DNA from 2 places in the Bradyrhizobium sp. A5 genome. Region 2 is predicted to be linked to the other one. Evidence: riboswitches for the same ligand, from Rfam matches in the RefSeq annotation. Region 2 holds a riboswitch; the other holds the start of a gene.
The links. A riboswitch is a leader RNA that binds a small molecule or an ion and turns the genes downstream of it on or off. The one in region 2 is predicted to bind glycine.
Positions count from the first base shown of each region.

Region 1: it holds a riboswitch for glycine, as region 2 does, so the genes downstream of both, gcvT (glycine cleavage system aminomethyltransferase GcvT) here and WHZ77_RS12410 (D-amino acid dehydrogenase) in region 2, are expected to answer to the same signal.

Region 1 covers NZ_CP148990.1:2,464,349-2,479,991, reverse strand. Annotated here, with positions in the region: gene WHZ77_RS11720 (alpha/beta fold hydrolase) at 1-247, opposite strand, end outside; gene mddA (methanethiol S-methyltransferase) at 396-1,187, shown strand; gene WHZ77_RS11710 (helix-turn-helix transcriptional regulator) at 1,184-1,864, shown strand; gene WHZ77_RS11705 (NADPH:quinone oxidoreductase family protein) at 1,861-2,838, shown strand; gene WHZ77_RS11700 (PaaI family thioesterase) at 2,875-3,627, shown strand; gene WHZ77_RS11695 (tetratricopeptide repeat protein) at 3,758-4,618, opposite strand; gene WHZ77_RS11690 (tetratricopeptide repeat protein) at 4,569-5,441, opposite strand; gene WHZ77_RS11685 (TrmJ/YjtD family RNA methyltransferase) at 5,535-6,734, opposite strand; gene WHZ77_RS11680 (NADP-dependent isocitrate dehydrogenase) at 7,082-8,296, shown strand; gene WHZ77_RS11675 (DUF3455 domain-containing protein) at 8,396-8,896, shown strand; gene WHZ77_RS11670 (DUF3303 domain-containing protein) at 8,902-9,186, shown strand; gene WHZ77_RS11665 (cyclic nucleotide-gated ion channel) at 9,190-10,422, opposite strand; gene alaS (alanine--tRNA ligase) at 10,429-13,110, opposite strand; glycine riboswitch at 13,333-13,421, shown strand; gene gcvT (glycine cleavage system aminomethyltransferase GcvT) at 13,567-14,715, shown strand; gene gcvH (glycine cleavage system protein GcvH) at 14,726-15,094, shown strand; gene gcvP (aminomethyl-transferring glycine dehydrogenase) at 15,112-15,643, shown strand, end outside.
Region 2 covers NZ_CP148990.1:2,602,240-2,617,882, reverse strand. Annotated here, with positions in the region: gene WHZ77_RS12430 (glycosyltransferase family 39 protein) at 1-723, opposite strand, end outside; gene WHZ77_RS12425 (ABC transporter substrate-binding protein) at 965-2,452, opposite strand; gene WHZ77_RS12420 (ABC transporter substrate-binding protein) at 2,684-4,294, opposite strand; partial or broken gene WHZ77_RS12415 (M20/M25/M40 family metallo-hydrolase) at 4,563-5,691, shown strand; glycine riboswitch at 5,787-5,891, shown strand; glycine riboswitch at 5,895-6,007, shown strand; gene WHZ77_RS12410 (D-amino acid dehydrogenase) at 6,076-7,377, shown strand; gene WHZ77_RS12405 (ABC transporter permease) at 7,558-8,499, shown strand; gene WHZ77_RS12400 (ABC transporter permease) at 8,520-9,407, shown strand; gene WHZ77_RS12395 (ABC transporter ATP-binding protein) at 9,422-11,071, shown strand; gene WHZ77_RS12390 (M81 family metallopeptidase) at 11,328-12,833, shown strand; gene WHZ77_RS12385 (M20 aminoacylase family protein) at 12,848-14,011, shown strand; gene WHZ77_RS12380 (amidase) at 14,014-15,435, shown strand; partial or broken gene WHZ77_RS12375 (crotonase/enoyl-CoA hydratase family protein) at 15,595-15,643, shown strand, end outside.

The DNA of each region.
Region 1 (15,643 bases), 140 kb from region 2:
CGGTCTCGAAAACCGGCTGGCCCAGCGTCAGCTCGACGCGATGAAGCAGGCGCCGCAATCGCGCCAGGCCAGTCTCGCGGTCCGTCTCCGGCCACAGCAGCGTGGCAATGACGTCCCGTGCCACGGCGACCTTGGCCTCCGCGAGATAGACCAGCAGCGCGAGACCCTTGCGTAAGGCCAGCTTGATCGGGCGGCCGTCGGCATGGACCTCGGGGAACCCGAACGCCCCGAGCGAGAAAGCCGTCATCGAAATCCTCCCTCCCCTCGCGGCATCCCCGGGGGACGCGCAGGGGACGGTCGAACGATAACAGTCGGGCCAGATCGAGCCAGCTCGCCAGCGAGCGGCTCATGCTCCTGCATGCGGCACCGCCTCATCAGGCACAATAGGAAAATCCATGGTCGCGCGCCTCGCAATCCTGCTCTACGCCATCGTGAGCTATGGCATCTTCACCGCTTCATTCCTCTATGCGCTCGGTTTCGTCGGCAATTATGTCGTGCCCAAGTCAATCGACACGTCGATCGACGTCGGTGCCGCCGCAAATCCGGGCGAGGCCATCGTGGTCAACCTGCTGCTGATGAGCCTGTTCGCAGTCCAGCACAGCGTCATGGCGCGCGCATCCTTCAAACGATGGTTGACCCAATTCGTCCCAGCCGCCTGCGAGCGCAGCACCTATGTGCTGCTCTCCAGCCTGATCCTCCTGCTGCTGTTCTGGCAGTGGCGTCCGATCCCGGCTCCGGTCTGGCAGGTCCACGGCATTGCGGCCTGGCTGCTGATCGGCGTCCACTGGCTCGGCTGGCTGATCGCGTTTGCCTCGACCCACATGATTGATCATTTCGACCTGTTCGGCCTGCGCCAGGCTTTCGTCGCGCTCCGCGGCACCGAAATATCAGGTCAATCCTTCAAGACCCCGCTGCTCTACAAGATCGTGCGCCATCCGCTCATGCTGGGCTTCCTGCTCGCGTTCTGGGCCACGCCCGAGATGACCGCCGGCCACCTTCTGTTTGCGCTCGCGAACACGGCCTACATCCTGGTCGCGCTGCAGTTCGAGGAACGGGATCTGATCGCCGTGTTCGGCGCGACCTACCTGGAGTATCGCCGGCGCGTTCCCATGCTGGTGCCGCGTCTGTTCGGTCGCCGCCGCACCGAAGAGCGCCCGACGCCGCGTCATGCCGGAGCGCCGCAATGAACGTCGTGCCATGTCGCACGCTCGCGGCCGCCCGAGCGCCCGAACCGGAGGCCGCGGACGCCGCTGCGCTCGCCGACGCCCTCGATGGGCTCGACGTCGGCCTCTATCTCGTCGACGCGGACGGGCGCGTCATTCACGCCAATGCCGCCGGACGAGCCGTGCTCGATGCGTGCAACGTTCTGCTCGAAATCCGCGGGCTCCTGATGGCTTGCGATCCCATGATCACTCATAGGCTGCGGCAGGCCTTCGCGGCGAGCGGCCGCGGCGATGCGGCCGCGGGCGCCCGCGAAAGCGCCATCCCGATGGTCGGCTTGGACGGGCAGCGCCGCGTCGCCCATGTCCTGCCGCTGACCTCAGGCCCGCGCCGGCGTGCGGGGGCTGCCTACCGCGCCGTCGCCGCCGTATTCGTCCGCAACGTGGCGCTGACGATACCACCTCGCTCGGATGCGCTGCGCGACGCGTTCAGATTGACGCCGACCGAGCTGCGCGTGCTGCTCGCCATCGTCGAACTCGGCGGCATTCCGGAAGTGGCCACAGCACTTGGCGTGGCTGCGACGACGATCAGGACGCATGTCCGTCGCCTGTTTGAAAAGACCGGCACCGCGCGACAGGCCGATTTCGTCAAGCTCGTCGCGGGATATGCGACGCCGTTGAGAGACATGGGAGAATCACCATGAAAGCGGTTCTCTGCAATTCGTTCACCGGGCCGAAAGACCTGCGCGTCGCCGAGATCGACGAGCCGAGGCCGGCCGGCGACGAGATCCTCATCGACGTCCATGCGGCGTCCGTGAGCTTCATGGACCAGTTGCTGGTCTCGGGCCTGTACCAGATGCGGCCGCCGACGCCGTTCGTGCCCGGGACGGAAGCGTCCGGCGTCGTCGTCGCAATCGGCGACAAGGTCACGGCCTTCCGGCCCGGCGATCGCGTGGCCTGCAGCAGCTGGACCGGCGGCTACGCCGAACGGATGACAGCCAAGGCATCGAAGAGCGTGCTTCTGCCGGATGGCGTCGCGTTCGAAGCCGCGGCGACGGTGCTGCACAATTACGGCACGGCCTATTATGCGCTGGTCGAGCGGGCCCGGGCCCAACGCGGCGAAACATTGCTCGTCACCGGCGCGGCCGGCGGGGTGGGCCTTGCCGCCGTCGACCTCGGCCGCCATCTGGGCCTGCGCGTCATCGCCGGTGTCGGCTCCGACGACAAGGCGGCCCTGGTCCGCCGCTACGGCGCCAGCGACATCGTCAACTACCGCAGCGAGGATCTGCGCGACCGGATCAAGTCGATCACATCGGGAGACGGCATCGATATCGGCTTCGACAATATCGGCGGCGCCATTTTCGAGCAGATCGCCCGGCTGATGAAATGGAATGGACGCCTGATGCCGATCGGCTTCACGAGCAACGAGATTCCATCGCTTCCGATGAACCTGCCGCTCCTGAAGAACTATTCCATCATCGGTGTCTTCGTCGGCGCCTGGGCGGAAAGATTCTCCGCGGAGGCGGCGCGCATGAACGATACGCTGATGCAATTACTGGCTGAAGGAAAAATCCGCCCGCATATCGATCGCATCCTCCGTTTGGAGGAGGCCACCGAAGCCATGCAAGCCGTCGCCAATCGCACGGTTCAGGGAAGAATTGTCCTCAAGATCAGGTAAAGTGCGTGAGGCGACGACAGAAGAGGCAGTCAACCGTTGACCGAGATCATCATCGACAAGCGCTACTGCGGTCCCCCGAACTCCGGCAATGGCGGTTATGTCTGCGGCCGGCTCGCCCGGCATATTCCCGGGGCTGCGGAGGTGACGCTGCGCGCCCCGCCGCCTCTGGGCACATCGCTCGATGCGATCGCGACCGGCAACGGCGCGTGGGAGCTTCGCGACGGCACCAAGGTCGTCGCGACCGGACGAACGGCAACCGTCGAGCTGGCGCGCCTGGAGACAGCCAGCCTCAAAGAGGCCTGCGCCGCCGAGCTATTGACGCCGGTGAAGCCGCACGAGCATCCGTTGCCGACATGTTTTGTGTGCGGCCCCGCGCGGGCAAAAGGTGACGGCCTGCGCATCTTCGCCGGGCCGCTGGGACGTCATGCTCGCAACGCCGTCCTCGCGGCAAGCTGGACACCCGATCCGAACCTGGCGGCTGAGGACGGTTTGGTCGCCCCCGAATTCCTCTGGTCGGCGCTGGATTGCCCCACCGGCTATGCCTGCAACTACAATCAGGAGAGCGATGGTTTCGACCAGGCCCCGCTCCTGCTGGGACGGATGTCGGTGCGGATCGAGGCACGGCCACGCCCCGGCGACCGCTGCATCATCACCGCCTGGCCAACCGGCCGCGACGGCCGCAAGCGCAACGCCGAGGCTGCGGCGCATGATGAGGCCGGGACGTTGCTGGCCGTGGCGAGGGCAACATGGATTGCGGTGGAGCGCGAGGTGCAGTTAGGTCGCGGGTGATTAACTGGATCTCGTCGGGTGGGCAAAGGCGCTAAGCGCCGTGCCCACCATTTTTACCTCAGTGGATCGATCGAAGAATGGTGGGCACGCTTCGCTTTGCCCACCCTACGAAGCCTACGCCTGATCGAGGTCAACGGCTCGCTCGCAGCGAGTTGATCTCGAAGTCGGCGGCCTGTTTCTCAACAAAGGTCTTCGGACACTCGGCGGCAGCGAGGTCAAACAGCCGCGAGGCCTCCTCCCTGGAGCTGCGTTGCAGGGCTAGCTCTGCGGCATAGAAATGCGCCTCGCAGACCTGCCCCTTTCTTTTGTTCGGATCCGGATCGTTGGCAGCGTCAAGCACTTGCTCCGGCGTCTTTGTGCCCAGAAAGAGGTTGATGATCGGCGCAGGCCATTTCGTCATGTCGAGACGCGTCACGGCCTCGGCTAGCCGACTTGGCTCGTTACTGCGCTTTGCAATGATTTCACGCCACAAGGCCGAATAGGCATATTTTGGGTCGAGCCGGACCGCCTCGTCCAGGTCGGCCAACGATTTGGCAAGTGAGCCGGCCTGCCAATGAGCACTCGCGCGGGCACGGTAAGCACGGAAGTCCCGGGGATCGAGTTGCACGAGTTGATCGTATTCCGCAATCGCGCGGCCGAAGTCTCCCTTGGTTTTGTAAACGTTGGCGCGGAGCCCGAGTGCATCCTTGTCCTTGGGATTAAAGCGGATCGCCTCATCATAATCTGCGATGGCGCGATCGAGGTCCCCTTTTGCGTAAAAGGCTTCTCCCCGAGCACGCAGCGGAGAGCCGTCCCCTGAAGCGAGTACAATTGATTCACTAGCGACGGAGGCGGAAATGGGGTCACCGTCCTGACCTTGAATCTGAGTCTGCCGATCGCCGGGGTTTCCTTGCTCCTGATGTGCCAGCTGGATCACCTGGTTGTAATCGGCAATGGCGCGATCATAGTCGCCTTTTCGAGCATAGGCGACGGCCGCGGCAGCCGTAGGCAGATCGGCTTCGTGGGCTCAGCTCGATGATCCGGTCATAGTCGGCGATAGCGCGGTCGAGTTCGCCCAGCTGCGAAAAGGATTCGGCTCGGAAGTAGTAGAAATTCTCGTTCTTTGGCTTGATCTGGATTGTTTGATCGAGTTCGGCCAATGCGCGCTCTCTGTCACCCTTGGCGAAGTAAACCCGGCCACGGCACAATTGGCCGCCGCCGGTTTGGGGGCTGATCTCGACCGCTCGATCACAGTCGAGCATGGCCCGATCCGGATCCCCCTTGCGGACGTAAGCGAGACCTCGTTCGACATGCGCTATCACATTGTCCGGATGGATCAGGAGAGCCTGATCATAGTCGGCGATGGCGCGGACGAAGTCGCGTCTCGACGAATAGACGTGAGCACGTCCGAGATATGCGTAGGTATTCTTCGGATCGAGCTCGATCACTTTGGCGTAGTCTGGCAGCGCGGCCTCGGGCTCTCGCTTTTGGAGATGCGCAGAAGCCCTCGCAATACGGGCGTTCAGATTGTCTGGAAAGCGTTCGATGATCTGGTCGTAGTCGGCGATCGCACGGTCGATCTCGCCTTTCTGGCGGTAGAACATGGCGCGCCGGAAGTGCGCCATGACTAAACCCCGCGGCATGGCTGCCGCTGACTCAATAAGAGCCGTGCATCCCGCGATCCGGTCATCGACACTGAGATTTCCGACCGCATTGCACTTTGTCGACAAGGGCGATTCCGCGCGGGCGGCCGATACTTCGATCAAGGTCGCCAGCGCCAAAGCGCCCACGCCTGCTGCCGCAGCAACGAGTGCGCGGCCCACCATTCCAACCATGCAGTCCCCAACTCAATTCACGGGAACTATCATAGCAACCGACCGGGCTTCTGCACAGCCCTTGGTTGCGGCAACTGTCGGCGGGCGAGTTCGTCACGTCGATTCCGCGATCATCGCCTGCAACCGCGCCAGCTCCGCCTCCAGATCTCGCTCCACATCCGCGGCCCACATCTCGATCACCCGATAATTCCGCGCCTCCAGCCACGTCCGCCGGCCCGCGCGATCCGCCGCGATCGTCTCGTTCTCGCCCGGGTTGACCAGCTCGATCGCGATCCGGTGCGGGAACGAGACGAAGTCCGGGATGTGCCGCCCCACCGGGGTCTGGCGCTTGAACTGACCTGCGAAACGGCGATCGCGTGTGAGCGCCTGCCAGAGCAGGCGCTCGGCATCGGTCGGGTTGCGGCGGAGCAGGCGGGCGAGGCCGCGCACGGTCGAGCCGCTGTCGGACACCCCGCCGCCCTGCCCGTGCTCGGCAAGCAGCGCGCGTAGCCGCGTCGCCTGCTCGCCATCGAGCACGCCGCCCTTGGCCGGGCCCTTGCGTCCTTCCGCGATCGCCATCACCACGCCGTGCAGGGTGTGCATGTCCTGCTTGGTCGGGTCCATGCGGGTGAAGATGTTGCGCAGATTCACCAGCATGGTGTCGCGCTTCTCGGCCGGCCGCAGGAATTCGACCTTGTCGAGCTCCCGGATCAGGTTCTCGAAGAAGGCCTGGATCTGGTGCTGCGAGGCGCGCTCGGAGCGCTCCGGCATGGCGTGCGGCAGTTCGCCTGACGTTGCCCGCTTGAACCATTCATAGCCGACCAGCAGCACGGCCTGGGCGAGGTTCAGCGAGGCAAAGCCCGGATTGACCGGAAAGGTGATGATGCGGTTGGAGAGCCCGACCTCCTCGTTGGTCAGGCCCCAGCGCTCGCGGCCGAACAGGATACCAGCCTTGCCCCCCGCCGCGACGTGGCCGGAGATTTCGGCGGCGGCGGCCTCCGGCCCGACCACCGGCTTGGCCTGGTCATGGGGGCGCGCGCTGGTCGCGAACAGCAGGTCGAGATCGGCGACCGCCTCTTCGACCGTGCCAAACAATTCGACCTTTTCCAGAATGTGGTCGGCGCCGGCAGCGGCCCGCTGGGCGGCGATGTTGGGCCAGCCGTCGCGCGGGTTGACGATGCGCAAGGCGCCGAGCGCAAAATTGCCCATGGCACGCGCGGCCATGCCGATGTTTTCCCCGAGCTGCGGCTCGACCAGGATCACGATGGGACCGTCGAGGGAAAGGCCCGCCTTGCTCTTGTCAGTCCCCGACATCTCGTTTCGCTTTCACTGGGTTCTCAAGGCCTTGGCAGGGCGCTCTTGAGGAATTGATTCAAAGCCGGCCTTGGCTCCATCTTGGACCGGCCGCCCGTTCGCCTGTCGTTTGCCTGTCCTGACGAAATTCTCAAGGGAAATAACGGGTTGAATTCGACTTTTGAATCTCGCCTGAAAGCTCAGCCCTGCCCCCGCGGCCGGGCCGTTGCCGCCCCCCATCTGGGGAAGCTGGATCGGCTAAAAGTGCATAATCACTTGGCTTTCGCCCGCCGCGCGGCGGTGCTAAGAGGCGGCGGATATTCACGTGGCGCGCCGCAAGCGCCGTTCCCAAGAGGGCTTCTCCGATCATGGCAAAAATCAAGGTATCCAATCCCGTCGTCGAACTCGATGGCGACGAGATGACCCGGATCATCTGGCAGTACATCAAGGACAAGTTGATCAACCCGTTCCTTGATGTCGAGCTGCTCTATTTCGACCTGGGGATGGAGTACCGCGACCAGACCAACGATCAGGTCACCATCGACGCCGCCGAAGCCATCAAGAAGGTCGGCGTCGGCGTCAAGTGCGCCACCATCACCCCGGACGAGGCCCGGGTGAAGGAGTTCAACCTCAAGCAGATGTGGAAGTCGCCGAACGGCACCATCCGCAACATCCTCGGCGGCGTGATCTTCCGCGAGCCGATCATCTGCAAGAACGTGCCGCGCCTGGTTCCCGGCTGGACCAAGCCGATCATCATCGGCCGCCACGCCTATGGCGACCAGTACCGCGCCACCGACTTCAAATTCCCGGGCAAGGGCACCCTGTCGATGAAGTTCGTCGGCGAGGACGGCACCGTGATCGAGAGGGAAGTGTTCAAGGCCCCGGGCGCCGGCGTCGCCATGGGGATGTACAATCTCGACGATTCCATCATCGACTTCGCCCGCGCCTCGCTGAACTACGGCCTGCTGCGCAACTACCCGGTCTATCTGTCGACCAAGAACACCATCCTCAAGGTCTATGACGGCCGCTTCAAGGACATCTTCCAGGACATCTACGACCGCGAGTTCAAGAAGGACTTCGAGGCCAAGGGCCTGACCTACGAGCACCGCCTGATCGACGACATGGTGGCCTCGGCGCTGAAGTGGTCGGGCGGCTATGTCTGGGCCTGCAAGAACTACGACGGCGACGTGCAGTCCGACACGGTCGCGCAGGGCTATGGCTCGCTCGGCCTGATGACCTCGGTGCTGCTCACCCCCGACGGCAAGACGGTGGAAGCGGAAGCTGCCCACGGCACGGTGACCCGCCACTACCGCGAGCACCAGAAGGGCAAGGAGACCTCGACCAACTCGATCGCGTCGATCTTCGCCTGGACCCGTGGCCTCGCCCACCGCGCCAAGCTCGACAACAATGCCGAGCTCGCCAAGTTCGCCAACACGCTGGAGAAGGTCTGCGTCGACACCGTCGAGGAAGGCTACATGACCAAGGACCTCGCGCTCCTGGTCGGCGCCGACCAGCGCTGGCTCTCGACCACCGGCTTCCTCGACAAGGTCGCGGAAAACCTGGCAAAGGCGCTGGCGGCCTGACGGCCATCCGCAATTTCGCCCGACTGGGCCGGACATCATCACGGGCCGCGCGACAAGCGCGGCCCGTTTTCTTTTTCGAGAGCTTTCGCGGAGACCACCATGTTGATCAAGCTTGCTGCCCCCACCCTACTGCTCGCGGCTCTGATCGGACCGGCCGCCGCCGCGGACCCACTCCCTGACGCCATCGCAGCGCCGGGCGAGTCCGTCGTGCTCAGCGTCCATGCCGAAGGCGCGCAGGTCTATGAGTGCAAGGCCGGCACCGACGGCAAGCTCGCCTGGGCCTTCCGTGAACCGATCGCAACGCTGCTGTCCGAAGGCAAGACCATCGGCCGACATTATGCGGGCCCGAACTGGGAGCTGGCCGACAGCAGCGCCGTGGTCGGCAAGGCCGTCGGCAATGCGCCGGGCGCCACCGCGGCCGACATCCCCTGGCTGAAGCTGGACGTCACCGCCCATCGCGGCAGCGGCGTCCTCACCCCCGTCACCACGGTCCAGCGCATCAACACCCACGGCGGCAAGCTCGACGGCGCCTGCGAGAAAGCCGGCGAGTTCAGAAGCGCGCCCTACTCCGCCGACTACGTCTTCCTGAAGAAGGGCTGAGGCCGATGCTTTTCATGGTGATCGAACGCTTCAGGGACCGTGACCCGATTCCGGTCTATCGCCGCGTGCGCGACGAGGGCGTCAAATTCCCCGACGGTCTCAAATATCTCAGCAGCTGGATCGAGCCGAATTTCGACCGCTGCTTCCAGCTGATGGAATGCGACGACGCCCGCCTGCTGCAGGAATGGGTTCTGAACTGCCAGGGCAACGGCATGACCTTCGAGATCGTGCCTGTGGTGCCCAGCAAGGAGACGCGCGAGGTGGTCGCGCCGTTCCTCGACAAGGACTGACGGCTACTTGCCGCGGCGCCCGTCGTCGCGTTCGGCCTGCGCCAGCTCCGCGGCTGCAAGATCGCCGGTCTCCTCCAGCCGCGCCCGCGCGGTCTCGTGGACGTGGGCGGCGAGCGTCGGCATCCGCTCGATCAGGGCGTGAAAATCCTGGGCATCGAGCAGAAGCAGGCGCGTCTTGCGCGTCGCCGTCACCGTGCCGCTGCGCTTGGTCTTGTGCAGCAGCGCGATCTCGCCGAAGAAGGTGCCGTCGGCGAGCCGCACCTGCTGGCTCGGCAGCGCGATCTCGACCTCGCCGGCGGTGATGAAATACATCGACGAGGCGGCGTCGCCCCGGCGCACCAGGATCTCGCCCTGCTCGACGGTGCGCGCGCGCAAGAGCCGCATGATGTCGGCGATCTCCGCGGCCGACAGATGCGAGAACAGCGGCACCCGCGCCAGCATGCCCCAGGTCACGACGAAATCGCGCCGCTTCACCTCTTCGGCAAAGGCGGTCGAGATGATCGCGACCGGCAGCGCGATCATGGCAAAGCCGCTGACGATGGTGAAGACGGAGACGAATTTTCCGAGCGCCGTCACCGGCACGACGTCGCCATAGCCGACGGTGCCGAGCGTCACGATCGCCCACCACATCGCCTGCGGGATGGTGCCGAGCTTGTCCGGCTGCACGTCGCGCTCGATCGCATAGAGCAGCGAGGCGAAGGTCAGCACCGCGCCGATCAGGATGACGATGCAGCCGATCAGCGCGCGCCGCTCGGCGTGCACGGCGGCCAGCAGCGAGCGCATCGCCGGCGAGTATCGTATCAGCTTGAAGAACGGCAGCACGCCAAGGGCCGCCAGCGTCGCATGCTGGCCCGTCGCGAGCACGATTCCCGCGGGCAGAAAGGCCAGGAGGTCGATGATGCCGAGCGCGGAGAAGGCATAAGATAGCCGGTCGGCGAGCGCGGACGCCTTGCGTTGCGTGTGACCCGCCACCGTCCACAGCCGCGCGGCATATTCCAGCGCGAACACGATCACGGACAGAATCGTAATCGCCGAGAACAGCAGGCCGAACTGCGCGTCAAGCTCCGGCACGGAGGCAAGGATCATCGCGGTCACGTTGAGCACGACGACGCCGATGATGAGCTGAATGAAGCGCGATCCCGCCGAATAGGCCAGGGGATCGTGCTCCAGCAGTTCGTAGAGGCGATCCCTCAAGTCGGGATCGCGAAGCCCACGTCCTCGCGGAACGGGGCGCATGGCCGCTTAAGCGCCCGCCGCAATGGCTTTTTGGATCTCCGACAGGGCGTCGAGAGCCTTTGCTCCGTCAGGTCCACCACCTTGCGCCATCTCGGCCCGGCCGCCGCCGCCCTTTCCGCCGACGACCGGCACGCCGATCTTGACGAGGCTTGCGGCGTCGAAACGGGCCGACATATCCTTGGTCACGCCGACAACGAGGCTGGCCTTGCCGTCGGCCGTCGTATTCGCAACCGCGACGACACCCGACTTGATTTCAGCCTTGGCCTGGTCGACCAGCGACTTGAGTTCATCGCTCGGCAATCCCGTGACGTGAAGCCTGTAGAACTTGACGTCACCGATCTCCACGACGTTGGACTGTCCGCCGTCGCCGGCGGACGCGCCGCCGCCCATCGCGAGCTTCTTGCGGGCGTCGGAGAGTTCGCGCTCGAGCTTCTTGCGCTCGTCCATCAGCGCGGTGATGCGCGCCGGGACGTCGTCGATCGAGGTGCGCAGCTCGTTGGCTGCCGTCTTCGCCAGCGCCATGGTGTCGTTGGCGTGCCTGCGTGCGTAATTGCCGGTCAGCGCCTCGATGCGTCGCACGCCGGAGGCCACCGCGCTCTCGCCGGTCAGCGTGATCAGGCCGATGTCGCCGGTGCGCCGCACATGGGTGCCGCCGCACAGTTCGACCGACCAGCCGAGCGCGTTGGCGCCGCGCTCACGCGCGGTCCGGCCCATCGAGACGACCCGGACCTCGTCGCCGTATTTCTCGCCGAACAGGGCGCGCGCGCCCTGTTCACGCGCTTCATCGACGCCCATGACGCGGGTCGTGACCTCGTCGTTCTCCAGCACCACGTCGTTGGCGATGTCCTCGACGCGGGCGAGCTCTTCCGCGGTGATGGGCTTCGGATGCACGAAGTCGAAGCGGAGACGGTCGGGTGCGACCATCGAGCCGCGCTGGGCGATGTGATCGCCGAGCACCTGGCGCAGCGCCTCGTGAATGAGATGCGTCGCCGAGTGATGCGCGCGGATCGACGAGCGCCTGCCGTGATCGACCTCGAGCTGCAGCGCGGTGCCGAGCTTCAGCTCGCCGCTCTCCACGACGCCGACATGGACGAAGAGATCGCCGAGCTTCTTCTGCGTGTCGGTGACGCGGAACTTGATGCCGCCCTCGCCCGTCAGCACGCCGGTGTCGCCGACCTGGCCGCCGGACTCCGCGTAAAACGGCGTCTGGTTCAGCAGCAGCGCGCCGGTGTCGCCGGCCTTGAGGCTGGCAACTTCCTGGCCGTCCTTCACCAGCGCGGAGACCACGCCTTCGGCGCTTTCGGTCTCGTAGCCCAGGAATTCGGTGGCCCCGAGCTTCTCGCGCAGCGGGAACCAGATCGCCTCGGAAGCTGCCTCGCCCGAGCCCTTCCAGGACTCGCGCGCCTTGGCCTTCTGGCGCTCCATCGCGTCGGTGAACGAGGCCTGATCCACGCCGATGCCGCGCGATTTCAGCGCGTCCTGCGTGAGATCCAGCGGGAAGCCGTAGGTGTCGTACAGCGTGAAGGCGACGTCGCCGTCGAACATGTCGCCCTTCTTCAAGGACGCGCTCTTCTCGTCGAGGATGGCAAGGCCGCGGGTCAGCGTCTTGCGGAAGCGGGTCTCCTCCAGCCGCAGCGTTTCCTCGATCAAATTCTCCGCGCGCAAGAGCTCGGGATAGGCCTGGCCCATCTCGCGCACCAGCGCCCAGACCAGCCGATGCATCAGCGGCTCTTTCGCGCCCAGCAGCTGCGCATGGCGCATCGCGCGGCGCATGATCCGGCGCAGCACATAGCCACGGCCCTCGTTCGAGGGCAGCACGCCGTCGGAGACCAGGAAGGCCGAGGAGCGCAAATGGTCGGCGATGACGCGGAACGAGGCCACGGTCTGCTCGTTCGGCCCGCTGCCGAGCGCGGACGACGTCGCGTCGATCAAATGACGGAACAGATCGGTCTCGAACACGCTGTCGACGCCCTGCATGATGCTGGCCATGCGCTCGAGGCCCATGCCGGTGTCGATCGAGGGACGCGGCAGCGCCACGCGCTCCTCCTTCGTCACCTGCTCGTATTGCATGAACACGAGATTCCAGAACTCGAGGAAGCGGTCGCCGTCCTCTTCCGGCGAGCCCGGCGGTCCGCCCCAGATGTGATCGCCGCGGTCGATGAAGATCTCCGAGCACGGGCCGCACGGACCGGTGTCGCCCATCGCCCAGAAATTGTCCGAGGTCGGGATGCGGATGATGCGGTCGTCGGAGAACCCCGCGATTTTCTTCCAGAGATCAGCCGCCTCGTCGTCGGTGTGGTAGACGGTGACCAGCAGCTTGTCCTTCTTCAGCCCGTATTCCCTGGTGATCAGCTTCCAGGCCAGCTCGATCGCACGTTCCTTGAAATAGTCACCGAACGAGAAGTTGCCGAGCATCTCGAAGAAGGTGAGATGGCGCGCGGTGTAGCCGACATTGTCGAGGTCGTTGTGCTTGCCGCCGGCACGCACGCATTTCTGCGAGGTGGTGGCGCGCTGATAGGGCCGCTTCTCGACGCCGGTGAAGACGTTCTTGAACTGCACCATGCCGGCATTGGTGAACATCAATGTCGGATCGTTGCGCGGCACCAATGGCGAGGACGACACGATCTCGTGGCCGTTCTCGGCAAAGAAGTTCAGAAAGGTCGACCTGATCTCGTTGACGCCGCTCATGTTCATCCAATCGGGTGTGCTTGGACCCGCTGACTTGCCATCCAAACCGCGAGTTTGGACTGATATCTGCGGGCCAGAGCGCTTTTAGACAAGGCCAGCTTCGCTGTCCAGAAACTGTGCAGACAGATCAGTGGGTTGCCGCATCAGCGCAATCCCGTTGAAAGGCGCAAAGCCTGCGTTGACAGGCTTGGCCGCCCTGTGGTCTGTACCCATCTGTATCGTACGGCCACGTCGGGAGAGACCGGCTTTGGTGCCGGCGCCGAAGGAGCAACCGCCCCGGAAACTCTCAGGCAAAAGGACCGCGTGGCTTTGACGACATCTGGAAAGAGGCACTGGCGGGCTTAAGACCCGAACAGCGTCCGCCGACGGGATAATACTCTCAGGCACAGCGACAGATGGGGCTTCGACTGGTGTCCACCGGGGAATCGTCCCCGGGGAACCGCCGAGGGCCCCGTGATGCTTGCGCGCGACGACCAAGACTCCCTGAAAAGAACGCCCCTTCACGGGCTGCATCTATCCCTCGGCGGCAAGATGGTGCCGTTCGCGGGCTATGACATGCCGGTGCAATACCCCGCGGGCGTGCTCAAAGAGCATCTGCATACCCGCTCTTCCGCCGGCCTGTTCGACGTCTCCCACATGGGCCAGCTCGCGCTCCGCCCGAAATCGGGCAAGGTCGAGGACGCCGCCCGCGCGCTGGAGCGGCTGGTGCCGCAGGATATCGTCGCGATTGCACCGGGACGGCAGCGCTACGCCCAGTTCACCAATTACGACGGCGGCATCCTCGACGATCTCATGGTCGCCAATTTCGGTGATCACCTGTTCCTGGTCGTCAACGCCGCCTGCAAGGACGCGGACGAAGCGCATCTGCGCGCGAATCTCTCCGGCGACTACATCATCGATTCGCTGGCCGACCGCGCGCTGGTCGCGTTGCAGGGCCCGAAGGCGGAATCGGTGCTGGCGAAATTATGTGCAGAGGCGCCGTCCATGAAGTTCATGGACGCCGGCCCGCACAAGGTCGCCGGCCTCGACTGTTTCGTCTCGCGCTCCGGCTACACCGGCGAGGACGGATTCGAGATTTCGGTCCCCGCTGCCGATGCCGAGCGCCTGGCCAAAATGCTGCTCGACGATCCCGACGTCATGCCGATCGGCTTAGGTGCCCGCGACAGCCTGCGGCTGGAAGCCGGGCTCTGCCTCTACGGTCACGACATCGACACTGAGTCCACCCCGGTCGAAGCCGCGCTTGAATGGTCGGTGCAGAAGAGCCGACGCAGCGGCGGCGCGCGCGCCGGCGGCTTTCCCGGCGCGGAAAAGATCCTCGCCCATTTTGACAACGGCGCATCCCGTCGCCGTGTCGGCCTGCTGGCCCAGGGCCGCGCGCCGGTGCGCGAAGGCGCGCTGCTGTTCGCGACCAGCGCAGGCGGCGAGCCGATTGGAAAAGTGACATCGGGCGGCTTCGGCCCGAGCCTGAATGCGCCGGTCGCGATGGGCTACGTGCCCACCGCATCGAGCGCGCTCGGCACGCAAATCTTCGCCGAAGTGCGCGGCCAGCGCCTGGCCCTCGCCGTCGCCGCCATGCCCTTCGTGAAAAACACCTACAAACGCTGAGGACCCGAGAATGACCACGACGCTGTACACCTCCGACCATGAATGGCTCGCCATCGACGGCGATGTCGCCACCGTCGGCATCACCGACTACGCGCAGTCGCAGCTCGGCGACGTCGTGTTCGTCGAACTGCCCAAGGTCGGCCGCGCGCTGAAGAAGGCGGAAGCTGCCGCCGTTGTGGAATCGGTCAAGGCGGCCTCCGACGTCTACGCGCCTGTGACCGGCGAGGTGCTCGAAACCAACGATGCGCTCGCCGCCGAGCCGGCGCTGGTGAACTCGGACGCGCAGGGCAAGGCGTGGTTCTTCAAGATCAAAATTGCCGACAAGAACGAGCTCGGCGGCCTCATGGATGAAGCCGCCTACAAGGTACATACGGCTTAAGGACGATGGAGCAAGCGATGACCGCGCACCGTAAATCCAGCGGCGAGACCGCCGCCACTTTCGTTCGCCGCCACATCGGCCCCTCAGTGCGCGATGTCACCGCAATGCTCGAAACTGTCGGCGCCAAGAGCGTTGACGCGCTGATGTCGGAAACGCTGCCGGCTTCGATCCGGCAGGCCGCCCCCCTCGATCTCGGCAAGCCGCTCAGCGAGACCGAGGCGATCGCGCATATGGGCGAACTCGCGCGAGAGAACCAGGTCTTCACCTCGCTGATCGGCCAAGGCTATTCCGGCACGATCCTGCCCACGGTGATCCAGCGCAACATCCTGGAGAACCCGGCCTGGTACACGGCCTACACGCCCTACCAGCCCGAGATCAGCCAGGGCCGGCTGGAAGCGTTGCTCAACTTCCAGACCATGATCTGCGACCTCACCGGGCTCGACGTCGCCAACGCTTCGCTGCTGGACGAGGCGACCGCCGCCGCCGAAGCGATGGCGCTCGCCGAGCGGCACTCGCAGGTGAAAGCAAACGCCTTCTTCGTCGACAAGG
Region 2 (15,643 bases):
GGTCGAAGCCCCCGTCATCGCGAGCCAATAGATGTGCGGCGACAGCACCGCAAGCCCGGTGACGACCGAAATCCAGGGCGAAGCCGAGGTGAAATAGGCGCGCCGCGCAGGATGCGCCAGTGCGGCAAACGCAAAACTGGCGACGAGGAAGATCGAATAATACTTGCCGACCATCGCCAGCGCCGTCGTGCAGCCCACCGCGACCGCCCACGACGCCTTGCGGGTTTCGAAGGCGCGCAGAAAGCACCAGGTCGCGAGCGGCCAGATCGCGAGCAGCACCGCATTGGCATTGAAGCGCTGCGCATGGAATTGATAGGCAGGCGTCAGCATCAACAGCAGCAGCACCAGGATGCGCTTGTGCCCGGTCACGAATTGCCGCGCGACCAGGTCGACGCAGAACAGCGCGAGCCCGGCATTGACCATCGCCATCAATTGCAGCGACCAGTCGCTCAGCGGAAGGACGAAGGTCCAGCTTGCGGCAATCCACCCCATCAGCGGCGGGTGCTTGTGATAGCCCCACGCGAAATTCCGCCCCAGCGTCCAGGCCTCGAGCGTATCGGGGTGCAGGCCGCCGCCGGCATAGGCGATAGCCAGATACACCGTCCAGATCACGACGAAGCAGACCAGAAGCAGCGGCACGGCCCAGCCCGCCTCGACGCCGTCGAGCCAGCGCAAGAAAGGCCTGCGCCATCGCGACGGCGCGCGATCGGACCTTTCGGCCATCGCCTGAAGTGCAAAATCGATTGGCGCGCGAATCAAATCGGGGAAGGAAAGTGATGAGTGAGAAAATCATCTAGTTCAGAACAGAAACAAATAGCAACAACTGGAGGCTGGAAGAACTCAAAGCTCCACACTCCTAAGCTGACGCGAAGCTGACAAACGAAAGCGGCGCCGCTGATGACAGCGGCGCCGCTCGTTTGCATGAAAGGCGCGAAAAGCACCCTTTCGCATACTCGGTTTTGTCCTACTCCGACTTGTCCATATTCCAGAACACCGGCGTTGCCGGGCCGTCGATCACGCCGCTGATCGACTTCCGCCATGCGCTCGGGATCTGGAACTGACCGAGCGGCATGTAGAGCACCTGATCGTAGGCTTCCTTCTGGATCTCGGCCGCGATCTTCTTCTGATCGTCGAGCGAAGTCGCGTGGACGAAAGCGTCCTTGAGCTGCTCGACCTTGGCATCCTCCGCCCAGCCGAACCAGCCGCCCGTCTTGCCCTGCCCGCCGACGGCAACGTTGGAGATCGGGTTGGACGCGTCGGCGCTCACCCAGTTGGTGATGAACATGTTCCAGCCGCCCTCCTTCGGGGGCTTCATGCTGGCGCGCCGGCTCACTACCGTCTGCCAGTCGGTCGCCTGAAAATCGACCTTGAAGCCGGCGTCGCGCAGTTGCTGGGCCACCACGATCGGCTGCGCCTTCAGTGTCAGCACATCGCCCGGCGCCATCAGCACGACGGGTGTCCCGTCGTAGCCGGATTCGGCGAGCGCCTTCCTGGCCGCGGCCATGTCGCCGCCCTTCGCTAGGGTCTCGCCGCCAACGTCCGTCGCGAACGGCGTGTCGCAGATGAAGGCCGCAGCGCAGGTCTTGTAGAACTTGGGATTGCCGATCAGCGCGTCCAGCACGTCCTTCTGTTTCATCGCGAGGAATGCCGCGCGGCGGACCTTGACGTTGTCGAATGGCGGATGAAGGAAGTTCATCCGCGCGCCCGTCTGGAAGCCGAACTTGTTCAGGATGTCGACCTTGAGCCCCTTGTCGGCTTCGATGGTGGGCAACATGTCGAGGGCGAGATTCTCCATGAAATCGACGTCGCCCGACTGCAGCGCGTTCAATGCCGTCTGCGAGTCAGGCATGGTGATCCATTCGACGCGATCGACCTTCACCACCTTGCCGCCGGCGGTCCAGCTCGCCGGCTCCTTGCGCGGCACGTAGTCGGTGTTCTTGACGTAGATCGACTTTACGCCGGGCTGGAATTCGCCCTGCACGAACTTGAACGGGCCGGAGCCGATCTGCTCGGGGATCTGCTTGTCCACCGGCGTCTCGGCAAGACGCTTCGGCATCATGAAGGCGACCCGCGAGGACGGCTTGCCGATCGAGTCCAGCACGAGCGCGTAGGGCTCCTTCAGCTTCAGCGTGATGGTCTTGGGATCGGTCGCCTCGATGCTCGCGGTGAACAGCATCATCTGCTGTCCCATCCCGTCGACGGCGGCCCAGCGCTTCAGCGAAGCAACGCAATCTTCCGCGGTGACGGGCGTACCGTCATGCCATTTCAGGCCATCCCGCAGCGTAAAGGTGTAGGTCAGCTTGTCGTCGGAGATCTTCCAGTCCGCCATCTGCGGCTGGACCTTGAAGTTCGAATCCGTCGCGAGCAGCGTGTCGTAGACCATGTAACCATGGTCACGGGAGATATAGGCGCTGGTAAAGATCGGATCGAGGACGCGCAGATCCGAATGCATCACGGCGGTAATGGTCTTGCCCGCGGCAAGAACTGGCGAGACCAGTGCCGAAAGCGCGACGACTGAGATCGCAAGTGTGGAGGCGAAAGACCGACGTCCCCGGCACGTGAATTGGATCACTGAAGCTCTCCTGAGAAGTTTCTGCTCGGAAGTTCTTTGGCGAGCGGCGCCGCTGATGACAGCGGCGCCGCGTGGTGGTCGATACGGAAGGCGCGCTCACGCGCCCTCGCCTTACTCGCTCTTGTCCATGTTCCAGAACACCGGGGTTGCCGGGCCGTCGAGCACGCCGGTCAACGACTTCCGCCACGCGCTCGGAGCCAGATACTGGCCGAGCGGGATGTAGATCACCTGGTCGTAGGCTTCCTTCTGGATCTCGGTCGCGATCTTCTTCTGATCGTCGAGCGAGGCGGCGCGGACGAAGTCGTCCTTGAGCTTCTCGATCTTGGCGTTCTCCGCCCAGCCGAACCAGCCGCCCTTCTTGCCCTGGCCGCCGATCGAGAGGTTCGAGATCGGGTTGGAGACGTCGGCGCTGACCCAGTTGGTGAAGAACATGTTCCAGCCGCCCTCCTTCGGGGGCTTCTGGCTGGCTCTGCGGCTCACCACCGTCTGCCAGTCGGTCGCCTGCGCGTCGACCTTGAAGCCGGCCTCGCGGAGCAGCTGCACCGCGACCGTCGGCTGCGCCTTCAGCGTCACGACGTCGCCGGGCACCATGACCACGACGGGCGTGCCGTCATAGCCGGACTCGGCGAGCAGCTTCTTGGCCTCCGCCATGCCGTTGCCCTTGACCAGCGATTCCGAGCCGACGTCGCTCGCGAAAGGCGTGTCGCAGATGAAGAACGCGCCGCAGATCTTGTAATATTTGGGATTGCCGACGAGCGCGTCGAGGACGTCCTTCTGGTTCATCGCCAGAAGCGCCGCGCGACGGATCTTCGGATTGTCGAAGGGCGGATAGAGGAAGTTCATGCGCCCAAGGGTCTGATAGCCGAACTTGTTCAGCACCTCGACCTTGAGGTCCGCATTGCCTTCAAGCATCGGCAGCAGGTCCCACGGCGGCACTTCCATGAAGTCGATGTCGCCCGATTGCAGCGCATTCACCGCGGTCTGCGAGTCCGGCATGGTGATCCACTCGACGCGATCGACCTTCACGACCTTGGCGCCGGCGGTCCAACTCGCCGGCTCCTTGCGCGGCACGTAGTCGGTGTTCTTGACGTAGACCGCCTTCACGCCGGGCTGGAATTCGCCCTGCACGAACTTGAACGGACCGGAGCCGATCTGCTCGGGGATCTGCTTGTCCGGCGGCGTTTCGGCCAGACGCTTCGGCATCATGAAGGGCACGCGGGAAGACGGCTTGCCGATCGATTCGAGGACGAGGCCGTAGGGCTCCTTCAGCTTCAGCGTGATGGTCTTGGGATCGGTCGCCTCGATGCTGGCCGTGAAGGTCATCATCTGCTGGCCCATGCCGTCGACCGCGGCCCAGCGCTTGAGCGAGGCGACGCAGTCTTCCGCCGTTACCGGCGTGCCGTCATGCCACTTCAGGCCGTCGCGCAGCGTGAAGGTGTAGGTCAGCTTGTCGTCGGAGATTTTCCAGTCCGCCATCTGCGGCTGGATCTTGAAATTCGAATCCGTCGTGATCAGCGTGTCGTAGACCATGTAGCCATGGTCACGCGTGATGTAGGCGGTGGTGAAGATCGGATCGATGACGCGCAGATCCGAATGCATCACCGCGGTGATGGTCTTGCCGGCGGCAAATACCGGCGAGGCCATTGCGGTCGAAAGCGCGACGACCGACAGCGCAAGTGTGGAGGCGAACGCGCGACGCCCCCGGCGCATCAAGCTCAGCATAGAAGTCTCTCCTGACGTGAAACTATTCAAAGGCAGGTTATTGGTTGAGCATTCGGTTCGTTCCTTAGGCGAACTAACCTCATGCAATGCCTTTATCTTTTCGAGACTTGCAGACAGCGTTGTGCGCGTCAATCCGGTTTAGCTGCAAGCCCAAGCGGCGCGCGTACGGGCTCCACAAAGATCGGTTTGGCTCTACAACACTCCCCGCTCGTCCTGCCCAGCGCAATGCAATGCGCGTTCCATCTTTCGAAGCTTGAGAGACATTAAGATGAATCCAGCCAATCTTCCCTTCGATTCCGAGGCCATGCTCGAAGGCCTGCGCACCTGGGTCGACTGCGAGAGCCCGACCTGGGACGCCGGTGCCGTTAACCGCATGCTCGATATCGCAGCGCGGGATATGGCAATCATGGGTGCGACGATCGAACGCATCGCCGGCCGCCAGGGCTTTGGCGGCGTCATCCGGGCACGCTTCCCGCATCCGAAGCAAGGTGAGCCGGGCATCCTGATCGCCGGCCACATGGACACCGTCCACCCGGTCGGCACCATCGAGAAGCTGAAATGGCGGCGCGAGGGCAACAAGTGCTACGGCCCCGGCATCTACGACATGAAGGGCGGCAACTATCTCTCGCTGGAAGCGATCCGGCAGCTGGCGCGGGCCTCCTACCACGCCGCTGCCGATCACCGTGCTGTTCACGCCGGACGAGGAAGTCGGCACGCCCTCGACCCGCGACATCATCGAGGCCGAGGCGGCGCGCAACAAATATGTGCTGGTGCCCGAGCCGGGCCGCGCCGACAACGGCGTGACCACCGGGCGTTACGCCATCGCGCGCTTCAATCTCGAGGCGACGGGCCGGCCGAGCCACGCCGGCGCGACGTTGTCGGCGGGACGCTCGGCGATCCGCGAAATGGCGCGGCAGATCCTCGCGATCGACGCGATGACGACGGCGGATTGCACTTTCTCCGTCGGCGTCGTGCATGGCGGACAATGGGTGAACTGCGTTGCCACGACCGCCACCGGCGAAGCACTGTCGATGGCCAAGCGCCAGGCCGATCTCGATCGCGGCGTCGAGCGCATGCTGGCCCTGTCGGGCACGGCCAACGACGTATCCTTCAAGGTGACTCGCGGCGTCACCCGGCCCGTGTGGGAGCCGGATGCGGGCACGATGGCGCTGTATGAAAAGGCACGCAGCATCGCCAAATCGCTCGGCGCCGAGCTGCCGCATGCGAGCTCCGGCGGCGGCTCCGACGGCAATTTCACCGGTGCGATGGGCATCCCGACGCTCGACGGCCTTGGCGTGCGCGGCGGCAATGGCCACACGCTCGAGGAGTTCATCGAGGTCGACAGCCTGGTCGAGCGCGGCCGGCTGATGGCGGGTTTGCTGGCGACGCTCGAGTAAATTGAACCAACTTTGCACTGCACAATACGTTGGCAGTCACGGTTGAAATTTAGCCTTGTCTAAAAATGAGGCGCATCGTACTGCTCGATGGTCCACGCGACGATGCGGGAGAGATCGCAACGAAGGCTTCCAGCCTTCTTTGCGGCGCCGACGGAGCAACCGCCCCGGAAACTCTCAGGCAAAAGGACTGTATCGTCAGGACGATCTGGAGAGAGACGGCACGATTTGAAAGTCGTGACGTCCACCGAAGGGGATAGGCCGGAGCTGACCTCACGGGGTCTGCGCCGGGTCAAGCTCTCAGGTAACCGTGACAGATGGGGCGCCGCCAACGGCTTTACGGCCAGCGGTTAGCCGACTCTAACTCACGGGAGCCCCGAACCTGCCATGACTCATATCGCCATCATCGGCGCCGGCATCACCGGCGTAACGACCGCCTATGCCCTGCTGGAACGCGGCTACAGGGTGACGGTGCTCGACAAGCACCGTTACGCCGCGATGGAGACCTCCTTCGCCAATGGCGGACAGCTCTCCGCCAGCAATGCCGAGGTCTGGAATAGCACCGCAACGATCCTCAAAGGCCTGCGCTGGATGTTCCGGCGCGACGCGCCGCTGCTGATGAACCCGCGGCCGAACTGGCACAAATATTCGTGGATGAGCGAGTTCGTCGCCAACATCGGCAACTACCGCGCCAACACGATTCAAACCACGCGCCTTGCGATCGAAGCCCGCAAGCATCTGTTCGAGATCGCAGCACGCGAGGGCATCGACTTCGATCTCGAACGCCGCGGCATCCTCCACATCTATCACGACAAGAAGGGTTTTGAGTCCGGCCTGCGCGTCAACGCGCTGCTGCAGGAAGGCGGCCTCGACCGCCGTCCGGTGACACCGGAGGAAATCCGCGCCATCGAGCCGACGCTGCGCAAGGACTATTACGGCGGCTTCTACACCCCGTCGGATGCGACCGGCGATATCCACAAGTTTACCCGCGGGCTTGCCGAGGCCTGCAAGCGACGGGCCGCCACCTTCATCCACGAGGCCAACATCGATTCGATCGCTCGCGCCGGCGCCGGCTTTGTCATCGGCTGGGCCGATCTGTCCGCAAGCGATGCGGTCGCATCCGCGCGCGGCATGCTGAAGGTGGACGGCGTCGTGGTCTGCGCAGGTGTGGCGAGCCGTCACTTCGCCACCCTGCTCGACGAGCGCGTCAACGTCTATCCGGTGAAGGGCTACTCGATCACCGTACAGCTCGACACCGCCGCGAGCCGCAACGCAACGCCGACCGTCAGCCTGCTCGACGAAGCCGCCAAGATCGTCACCAGCCGGCTCGGTGCCGATCGCTTCCGCGTCGCCGGCACCGCCGAATTCAACGACTTCAACCGCGACATTCGCGCCGACCGGGTGCAGCCGCTGGTCGACTGGGTGCGCAGCAACTTCCCCGACGTCGAAACGTCGCGTGTCGTTCCGTGGGCCGGGCTACGGCCGATGATGCCGAACATGATGCCGGTGGTGCGCGCAGGGCGGATACCGGGCGTGTTCTTCAACACCGGCCACGGCCATCTCGGCTGGACCCTGTCGGCCGCGACCGCGCAGATGATCGCCGGGACCATCGACGGCTGGCGCGGGCTCAATGCACCGCCGAGCGTCCCCTCACTCAAGGTTGAGGCCGAGCTGCGTCATGCATCCTGAGTGGTTCCGGCCGGCGCAGGGCGGCCCCTTGATACCGCCCTGCCCTTGGCACACAATTTGCCCCGCAAGGTCGGCATCTCCGGCCGGCTTTCCAGCCCGAATGACAGGCGCGCATGATAGACACGACAGCTTCCACCGGTGCCCCAGGGCGCCACACGTTCCGCAGCCGGAGATAGGTGCATGCTAGGTTATCTCATTCGCCGCGTTCTGGCGGCGGTCCCCGTGATGGGTGTCGTCGCGCTGTTCGTGTTTCTGCTGCTGCGGCTGACCCCCGGCGACCCCGCCGCGATTCTCGCCGGTGACAACGCGACACCTGAACGGCTGGAGCGCATCCGCGACTCCCTCGGCCTCAACGAGCCGTTGATCGTGCAGTTCATCACCTGGGTGAACAAGCTGCTGCACGGCGACCTCGGAACGTCGCTGATCTCCAATTTGCCGGTCATCAAGATGATCAGCCAGCGTGTCGAGCCGTCGATCTCGATCGCGCTCTCGACCATCATCCTCGCGGTCATCGTCGCCGTCCCCCTGGGCGTGATCGCGGCATGGAAGCATGGCACCTGGATCGACCGCTTCGTGATGGGTCTCTCCGTGCTGGGCTTCTCGGTGCCCGTGTTTGTGGTCGGCTATCTCCTGATCCAGGTGTTCGCGATCGACCTGCGCTGGGTGCCGGTGCAGGGCTTCCGCAGCATCTTCAACGGCTTCGGACCGTTCTTCGAGCGCATCATCCTGCCGACCTGCGCGCTCTCCTTCATCTACGTCGCGCTGATCGCGCGCATGACGCGGGCGGCGATGCTCGACGTGCTCGGCGAGGATTACGTACGAACGGCGCGCGCGAAGGGCATCAACGAGGTCGCAGTGATGATGCGGCATGCGCTGCGCAATGCCGCTGTGCCCGTGATCACCGTGATCGGCACCGGCTTTGCACTGCTGATCTCCGGCGTCGTCGTCACCGAGAGCGTGTTCAACATCCCCGGCATCGGCCGCCTCACCGTGGACGCGGTGCTGGCGCGCGACTATCCGGTGATCCAGGCGATGATCCTGCTGACCTCGCTGATCTACGTCGTCGTCAATCTCCTGATCGACGTCGCCTACACGCTGCTCGATCCCCGGATCCGGTACTAGGGCTAAGGATAACAACAACAATGTCGGTCGATAGCCTTCCTCAATCGTCCATTCCGATCACGACGCCGCTGCGGCCGCGTTTCGGATTCCTCACCTCGACGCCGATCATCGCGGCGGCCACGGTCTGCCTTGCGCTGATCGTGCTGGTCTCGATCCTGGCGCCGCTGATCGCGCCGCATGATCCGATCCAGTTGGCCCCCTCGCAACGGCTGAAGCCGGCCTCGGCGCAGTTCCTGCTCGGTACCGACGCCTATGGCCGCGACCTGCTGTCACGCGTGATTTATGGCGGGCGCATCTCGCTTCTGATCGGTATCGGCTCGGCGATCCTTTCGATCGTCATCGGCCTTTCGATCGGCCTCGTCTCCGGCTTCTTCAAGCTGGTCGATTCCGTGCTGATGCGCGTCATGGACGGCCTGATGGCGATGCCGAGCATCCTGCTCGCGATCGCCGTGGTGTCACTGTCCGGCGCCAGCATCTGGACCGTGCTGGTGGCGATTACCATCCCCGAAGTTCCGCGCGTGGCGCGCCTGGTGCGCTCGGTCGTGCTGTCCGCCCGCGAGGAGCCTTACGTGGAAGCCGCGATCTCGGTCGGCTCGTCGCTCCCGAAGATCATGTGGCGACATCTGATGCCGAATACGATCGCACCACTGATCGTCCAGGGCAGCTATGTCTGCGCCTCCGCGATCCTGACCGAGGCCATCCTGTCCTTCCTCGGCGCCGGCATCTCGCCGGAGACGCCGACCTGGGGCAACATCATGGCCGAGGGCCGCCAGTATTTTCAGCTCAAGCCGACGCTGATCTTCTGGCCGGGCCTGCTGCTCTCGATCGCCATCCTCAGCATCAATCTGATCGGCGACGCCGCCCGCGACGCACTCGATCCGCGCATGAAGCAGCGGGAAGGCAAGTGATGACGGATCAAGCGATGACCAACCCCATCCTCGACATCAACAACCTCGTCGTCTCCATCGGCAAGAAGCCGAAGGGCGCCAACATCATCGACGGCATCTCGATCCAGGTGCACAAGGGCGAGACGCTGTGCCTCGTCGGCGAAAGCGGATCGGGCAAGTCGGTGACCTCGCTGACCACGATGGGCCTGCTGCCGAAGGGCACGCTGGTTCCGACCGGCGGCAGCGTCAAGCTGGTCGGTGAGGAGATTCTCACCGCGACCGACCGCCGCCTGCGGCAGCTGCGCGCGACGCAGATGGCGATGATCTTCCAGGAGCCGATGACCGCGCTCAATCCGGTGGTGCCGGTCGGCCGCCAGATCGACGAGGTGCTGCGCGCCCATACCAATCTCGACGCGAAGGCGCGCAAGAAGCGCATCCTCGACATGATGGAGCAGGTCCGCCTGCCCCAGGTCGAGCGCATCTTCGCCTCCTACCCGCACCGCCTCTCCGGCGGCCAGCGCCAGCGCATCATGATCGCGATGGCATTGGTGCTGGAGCCGAAGCTGCTGATCGCGGACGAGCCGACCACCGCGCTCGACGTCACCACGCAGAAGCAGATCCTGACCCTGATCCGCGACCTCCAGCGCGACCACGGCACGGCCGTGCTGTTCATCACCCACGACATGGGCGTGGTCGCCGAGATCGCCGACCGCGTCGCGGTGATGCGGCAGGGCCGGCTGGTCGAAACCGGTCCGCTCGAGACCGTGCTGCGCAACCCGACCATGGAATACACCCGCAACCTGCTCTCGGCGGTGCCGAGCCTGGTGCCGCGCGCCCCGCGCGAGGAGAGCCACGAGCCGGTGGTGCTGGAGGCCAACGACCTCAGCAAGGTCTACAAGGAACGCTCTTTCTTCGGCAAAGGCCGCGAGGTCGTCGCCGCCGACAAGGTCACGCTGACGCTGCGCAAGGGCCGCACGCTCGGCATCGTCGGCGAAAGCGGCTCGGGCAAGTCGACGGTGGCGCGCTGCATCGTCCGCCTGATCGACCCGACCTCCGGTGGCGTGCGCCTCGCCGGCCGCGAGATCTCCGACATCTCGCGTCGCCTGCTCCAGCCGCACCGGAAGAAGATCCAGATCGTCTTCCAGGATCCCTACCGCTCGCTCAACCCGCGCGTCACCGTCGGCGAGAGCATCGCCGAAGGCCCGATCAATTACGGCACCTCGCATGCCGATGCGATGAAGCGCGCCCGCGAGCTGCTCGAGCTGGTCGGCCTGCCCGCGGACGCCGTGACGCGCTATCCGCACCAGTTCTCCGGCGGCCAGCGCCAGCGCATCGCCATCGCGCGGGCGCTCGCGCTCGATCCGGACGTGCTGGTCGCCGACGAAGCGGTCTCCGCACTCGACGTCTCGGTGCAGGCGCAGGTGCTGGAACTGCTCGACGAAATCCAGAATCGGCTCGGCATTGCCATCCTGTTCATCACCCACGATCTGCGCGTCGCAGCCCAGATCTGCGACGAGGTCGTGGTGATGCAGCACGGCCGCGTCGTCGAACAGGGCCCCGCCGCCGAGGTGCTGACGCATCCGAAAGAGGACTATACAAGGGCTTTGCTGGAAGCAGCGCCTGGCCGGGGCTGGGATTTCGCGAACTTCCGGCCGGTGTCGGAAGGTATGGCGGCGAGCGCGTAAATCTCTCTGTTGTCATTCCGGGGCATCGCGAAGCGATGAGCCCGGAATCCATCGAACTACAGAGTTTGCTGCACCATGGATTCTCAGGTGCGCAATTGCGCACCGTAGCTCGCGCCCAGTGGCGCGCCCCGGAATGACGGCGGGCCAGCATTCCCAAAACGTCTTGAACCTATGCACGGCGCGAGTGCGTCCCGCCTTGCTCTCTCCGCAAGGCCAAGGCTAACGTCCCCCCTCTTTGCTCACTGGACCAGAATTGATGACACGTATCGCCGTCGGCGGCTTCCTGCACGAGACCAACACCTTCGCTCCGACGAAGGCGACATTCGCGGACTTCCAGCACGGCGGCGGCTGGCCGGCGATGACTGAAGGGCCCGACGTGCTGAAGGTGATGCGGCGCATCAATGTCGGCCTCGCCGGCTTCGTCGACAGCGCCGAAGCCAACGGCTGGGAACTGGTTCCGACCATCGCCTGCGGTGCGAGCCCGTCGGCGCATGTCACCAGGGATGCGTTCGAGCGCATCGTGAAGGTGATGGTCGACGGCATCGCGGCCGCCGGCCCGCTGGATGCGGTCTATCTCGACCTGCACGGCGCCATGGTGACGGAGCACCTCGACGACGGCGAAGGCGAGATCCTGGCGCGCGTGCGCCGCGTCATCGGCAAGAACGTTCCGCTGGTCGCCAGCCTCGACCTGCATGCGAACGTCACGCCCGAGATGATGGAACATGCGGACGCGCTGATCGCCTACCGCACCTATCCCCATGTCGACATGGCCGAGACCGGCCGCGCCTCGGCGAAGCACCTCGCGCTGCTCCTGAACACGAAACAACGTCTCGCAAAGTCGTTCCGCCAATTGCCATTCCTGATCGCGATCAGCTGGCAATGCACGAACGATTTTCCCACGAAGGGCATCTACGAACAGCTCGCCGCGCTCGAGGGCGATGCGGTTCCGACGCTCTCGTTCGCGCCGGGCTTCCCCGCCGCCGATTTCCGCGACTGCGGCCCGAGCGTGTTCGCCTATGGCAAGACGCAGGAAGATGCCGACCGCGCGGCCGATGCCGTCGTGAAGCTGATCGAAAGCCACGAGGACGATTTCGACGGCAAGATCTGGTCACCCGACGACGGCGTGCGTCATGCCATGGAACTCTCGAAGAACGCCAGCAAGCCGATCATCATCGCCGATACCCAGGACAATCCCGGCGCCGGCGGCGATTCCGATACCACCGGCATGCTGCGCGCGCTGGTCCGCAACAAGGCCAGTGCCGCAACCGGCGCGATCTACGATCCGGAATCGGCCAAAGCCGCGCATGCGGCGGGCGTCGGCGCCACGGTCACGCTGTCGCTCGGCGGCAAGTCCGGCATTCCCGGCGACGAGCCCTATCGCGAGACCTTTGTGGTCGAAAAACTCTCCGACGGCCGCTTCATCGCGCCCGGCCCCTATTACGGCGGCCGCGAGATGGAGATGGGCCCCTCGGCAGCCTTGCGCATCGGCGACGTCCGAATCGTCGTCTCCTCGCACAAGGCCCAGCTCGCCGACCAGGCGATGTATCGCTATGTCGGCATCGAACCGACCGAACAGAAGATTCTGGTGAACAAGAGCTCGGTGCATTTCCGCGCCGATTTCGAGCCGATCGCGGAAAAGCTGATGATCTGCGCCGCGCCCGGCGCGATGCCGGCCGACACCGCTTCACTCCCCTGGACGCGCCTGCGTCCGGGCATCCGCATCAAGCCGAACGGCCCCGTTTTCAATCCCCCTTCACGCTAACCGGACAGGAACACATGCCCACGATCGACCGCATCGACGGCTATGCCGACGAACTCACTGCTATCAGGCGCGACCTTCATGCCCATCCCGAGATCGGCTTCGAGGAAGTGCGCACCTCCGGCATCGTCGCCGACAAGCTGACGAGCTGGGGCATCGAGGTGCATCGCGGTCTCGGCGGCACCGGCGTGATCGGCGTCATCAAGGGCAAGGGCTCGGGCGGCAAGCGCATCGGCCTGCGTGCCGACATGGACGCGCTGCCGATGGAGGAGAACACCAATCTGAAATGGAGTTCGAAGATCCCCGGCCGCTTCCACGGCTGCGGCCATGACGGCCACACCACCATGCTGCTCGGCACCGCACGCTACCTCGCCGAGACCAGGAACTTCGACGGCACCGTGCACCTGATCTTCCAGCCGGCCGAGGAAGGCCTTGGCGGCGCCCGCGCCATGATCAAGGACGGGCTGTTCGAGAAGTTTCCGTGCGACGAGCTCTACGGCCTGCACAACGCGCCCGACCTCAACCACGGCGAGATCGCGATCCTGCCCGGCCCGGCAATGGCCAGCGCCGACTTCTTCGACCTCCGCATCACCGGCTATGGCGCGCATGGCGCGATGCCGGAACGCTCCAAGGACGCGGTGATCATCGCGACCACGCTGGCGCAGGCGATCCAGACCATCGTCAGCCGCAACGTCGAGCCGCTGCAGGCCGCCGTCATCTCGATCACGCAGATTCACGCCGGATCCGCCTACAACGTCATCCCCGGCGACGCGCATCTTTGCGGCACCATCCGCACTTTCTCGAAGGAAGTCCGCACCCTGATCAGCGAGCGCATTCGCACGATCAGCGCCGGCATTGCCAGCGCCTATCAGTGCGTGATCGACGTCGACATCCGCGACACCTTCGATGTGCTGGTCAACCAGGTCGAACAGTCCAAGGTGGTCGAGGAGGTCGCGCGCACAATCGTCGACCCCGCCAACGTGATCACCCGCACCCAGCCGAAGATGGGCAGCGAGGATTTCGCCGACATGCTGCAAACCATTCCCGGCGCCTATTTCTGGGTCGGCCATGACGGCTCGGTGCCCGTGCACAATCCGGGCTTCGTGCTCGACGACAAGATCCTGCCGATCGGCGCCAGCATGTTCGCCCGCATCATCGAAACGCGCATGCCGGTGGGCTAGCAATGCAGAAAAAGCGCGTCGAAGAGGCGGTCACCTCGCTGCACGATCTGTCCGCGATCGATCTGATCGCGGGCTATCGGGCCAAGCAATTCTCACCGAGCGAGGTGCTGGAGGACTTGCTCGCGCACGTCGCCGCGTGGGAACCGCATCTGAAGGCGCTCTATGCGTTCGATCCCGACCGCGCGCGTGAGGCCGCAAAGGCCTCGACTGCGCGCTGGTCCGGGGGCGAGCCCTCGGGCGCGCTCGACGGCGTCCCTGTGACTGTGAAGGACAACATCGCGACCAAGGGCGTGCCGGTGCCACTGGGCGCCGCGAGCGTCAAGCTGGTGCCGGCCGAGAAGGATGCCCCGCCCGCCGCGCGCCTGCGCGAGGCAGGCTCCATCATCTTCGCCAAGACCACCATGCCCGATTACGGCATGCTGTCCTCGGGGCTCTCCAGCTTCCATGCGCTGGCGCGCAATCCCTGGGACCTCTCCAAGAATCCCGGTGGCTCCAGCGCGGGTGCTGGCGCAGCCGCGGCCGCCGGTTACGGTCCGCTGCATCTCGGCACCGATATTGGCGGCTCGGTCCGCCTGCCCGCGGGCTGGTGCGGCCTCGTCGGCCTGAAGCCGAGCTTTGGCCGCGTGCCGATCGACCCCACCTATGTCGGCCGCGTCGCGGGTCCCATGACCCGCACCGTCGACGATTGTGCGCTGATGATGAGCGTGATCGCAAAGCCCGACCGGCGCGACGGCATGAGTCTGCCGGCCGAGCCGCTCAACTGGAAGGGGCTGGAGAAATCACCGCGCAAGCTCCGCATCGGCCTGATGCTCGATCCCGGCTGCGGCCTGGCGCTGGAGAAGCCGGTGCGAGACGTCGCGGTGAAGGCCGCAAAGGCGTTCGAATCCGCAGGCAGCGTCATCACCGAAGTCGACGGCATCCTCACGCGCGAGATGCTCGACGGCCTCGACAATTTCTGGCGCGCGCGGATGTGGGACGATCTGTCGAAGCTGACGCCGGCCGAACAGGCAAAGGTGCTGCCCTACATTTTCAAATGGGGTGAGTCCGGCGCGAAGCTGTCGGGCGTCGACGTGATCCGCGGCTTCAACCAGACGATGGCGATCCGCGCAGCCGCCGCGAAACTGTTCTGCGAGCTCGATTACGTGATCTCGCCGACCGCGCCGAACGTGAACTACCCCGCGGACTGGGCCTCGCCCACCAACGATCCGATGAAGCCGTTCGAGCACATCGCCTATACCGTGCCGTGGAATATGTCGGAGAATCCCGCCATCTCCATCAATGGCGGCTTCGATGCCAAGGGTTTTCCCATCGGCATGCAGATCGTCGGCCGCCGCTTCGACGATATCGGCGTGCTCGGCATGGCCAAGGCGTTCGAGAGCCTGCGCGGCCCGCAGCGGCCCTGGCCGAAGCCGCCGGCGCATTGAGGCTTCGGTACCGCTAGACTGCGACATGGCCGGGCTTGCCCCGGCCGTTATCGTATGGGTACTCAAGGAGAAGCACATGCCCAGTCCGCGCAAGACGGACGGTGGCGCGCATGCATGACGTCAATTCAAGACTGCGTTCAAGAAGGAAGGAAACCACCCATGGCGTATGAGACCATCAAATACGAGGTCGCCGAGCAGATCCTCACCA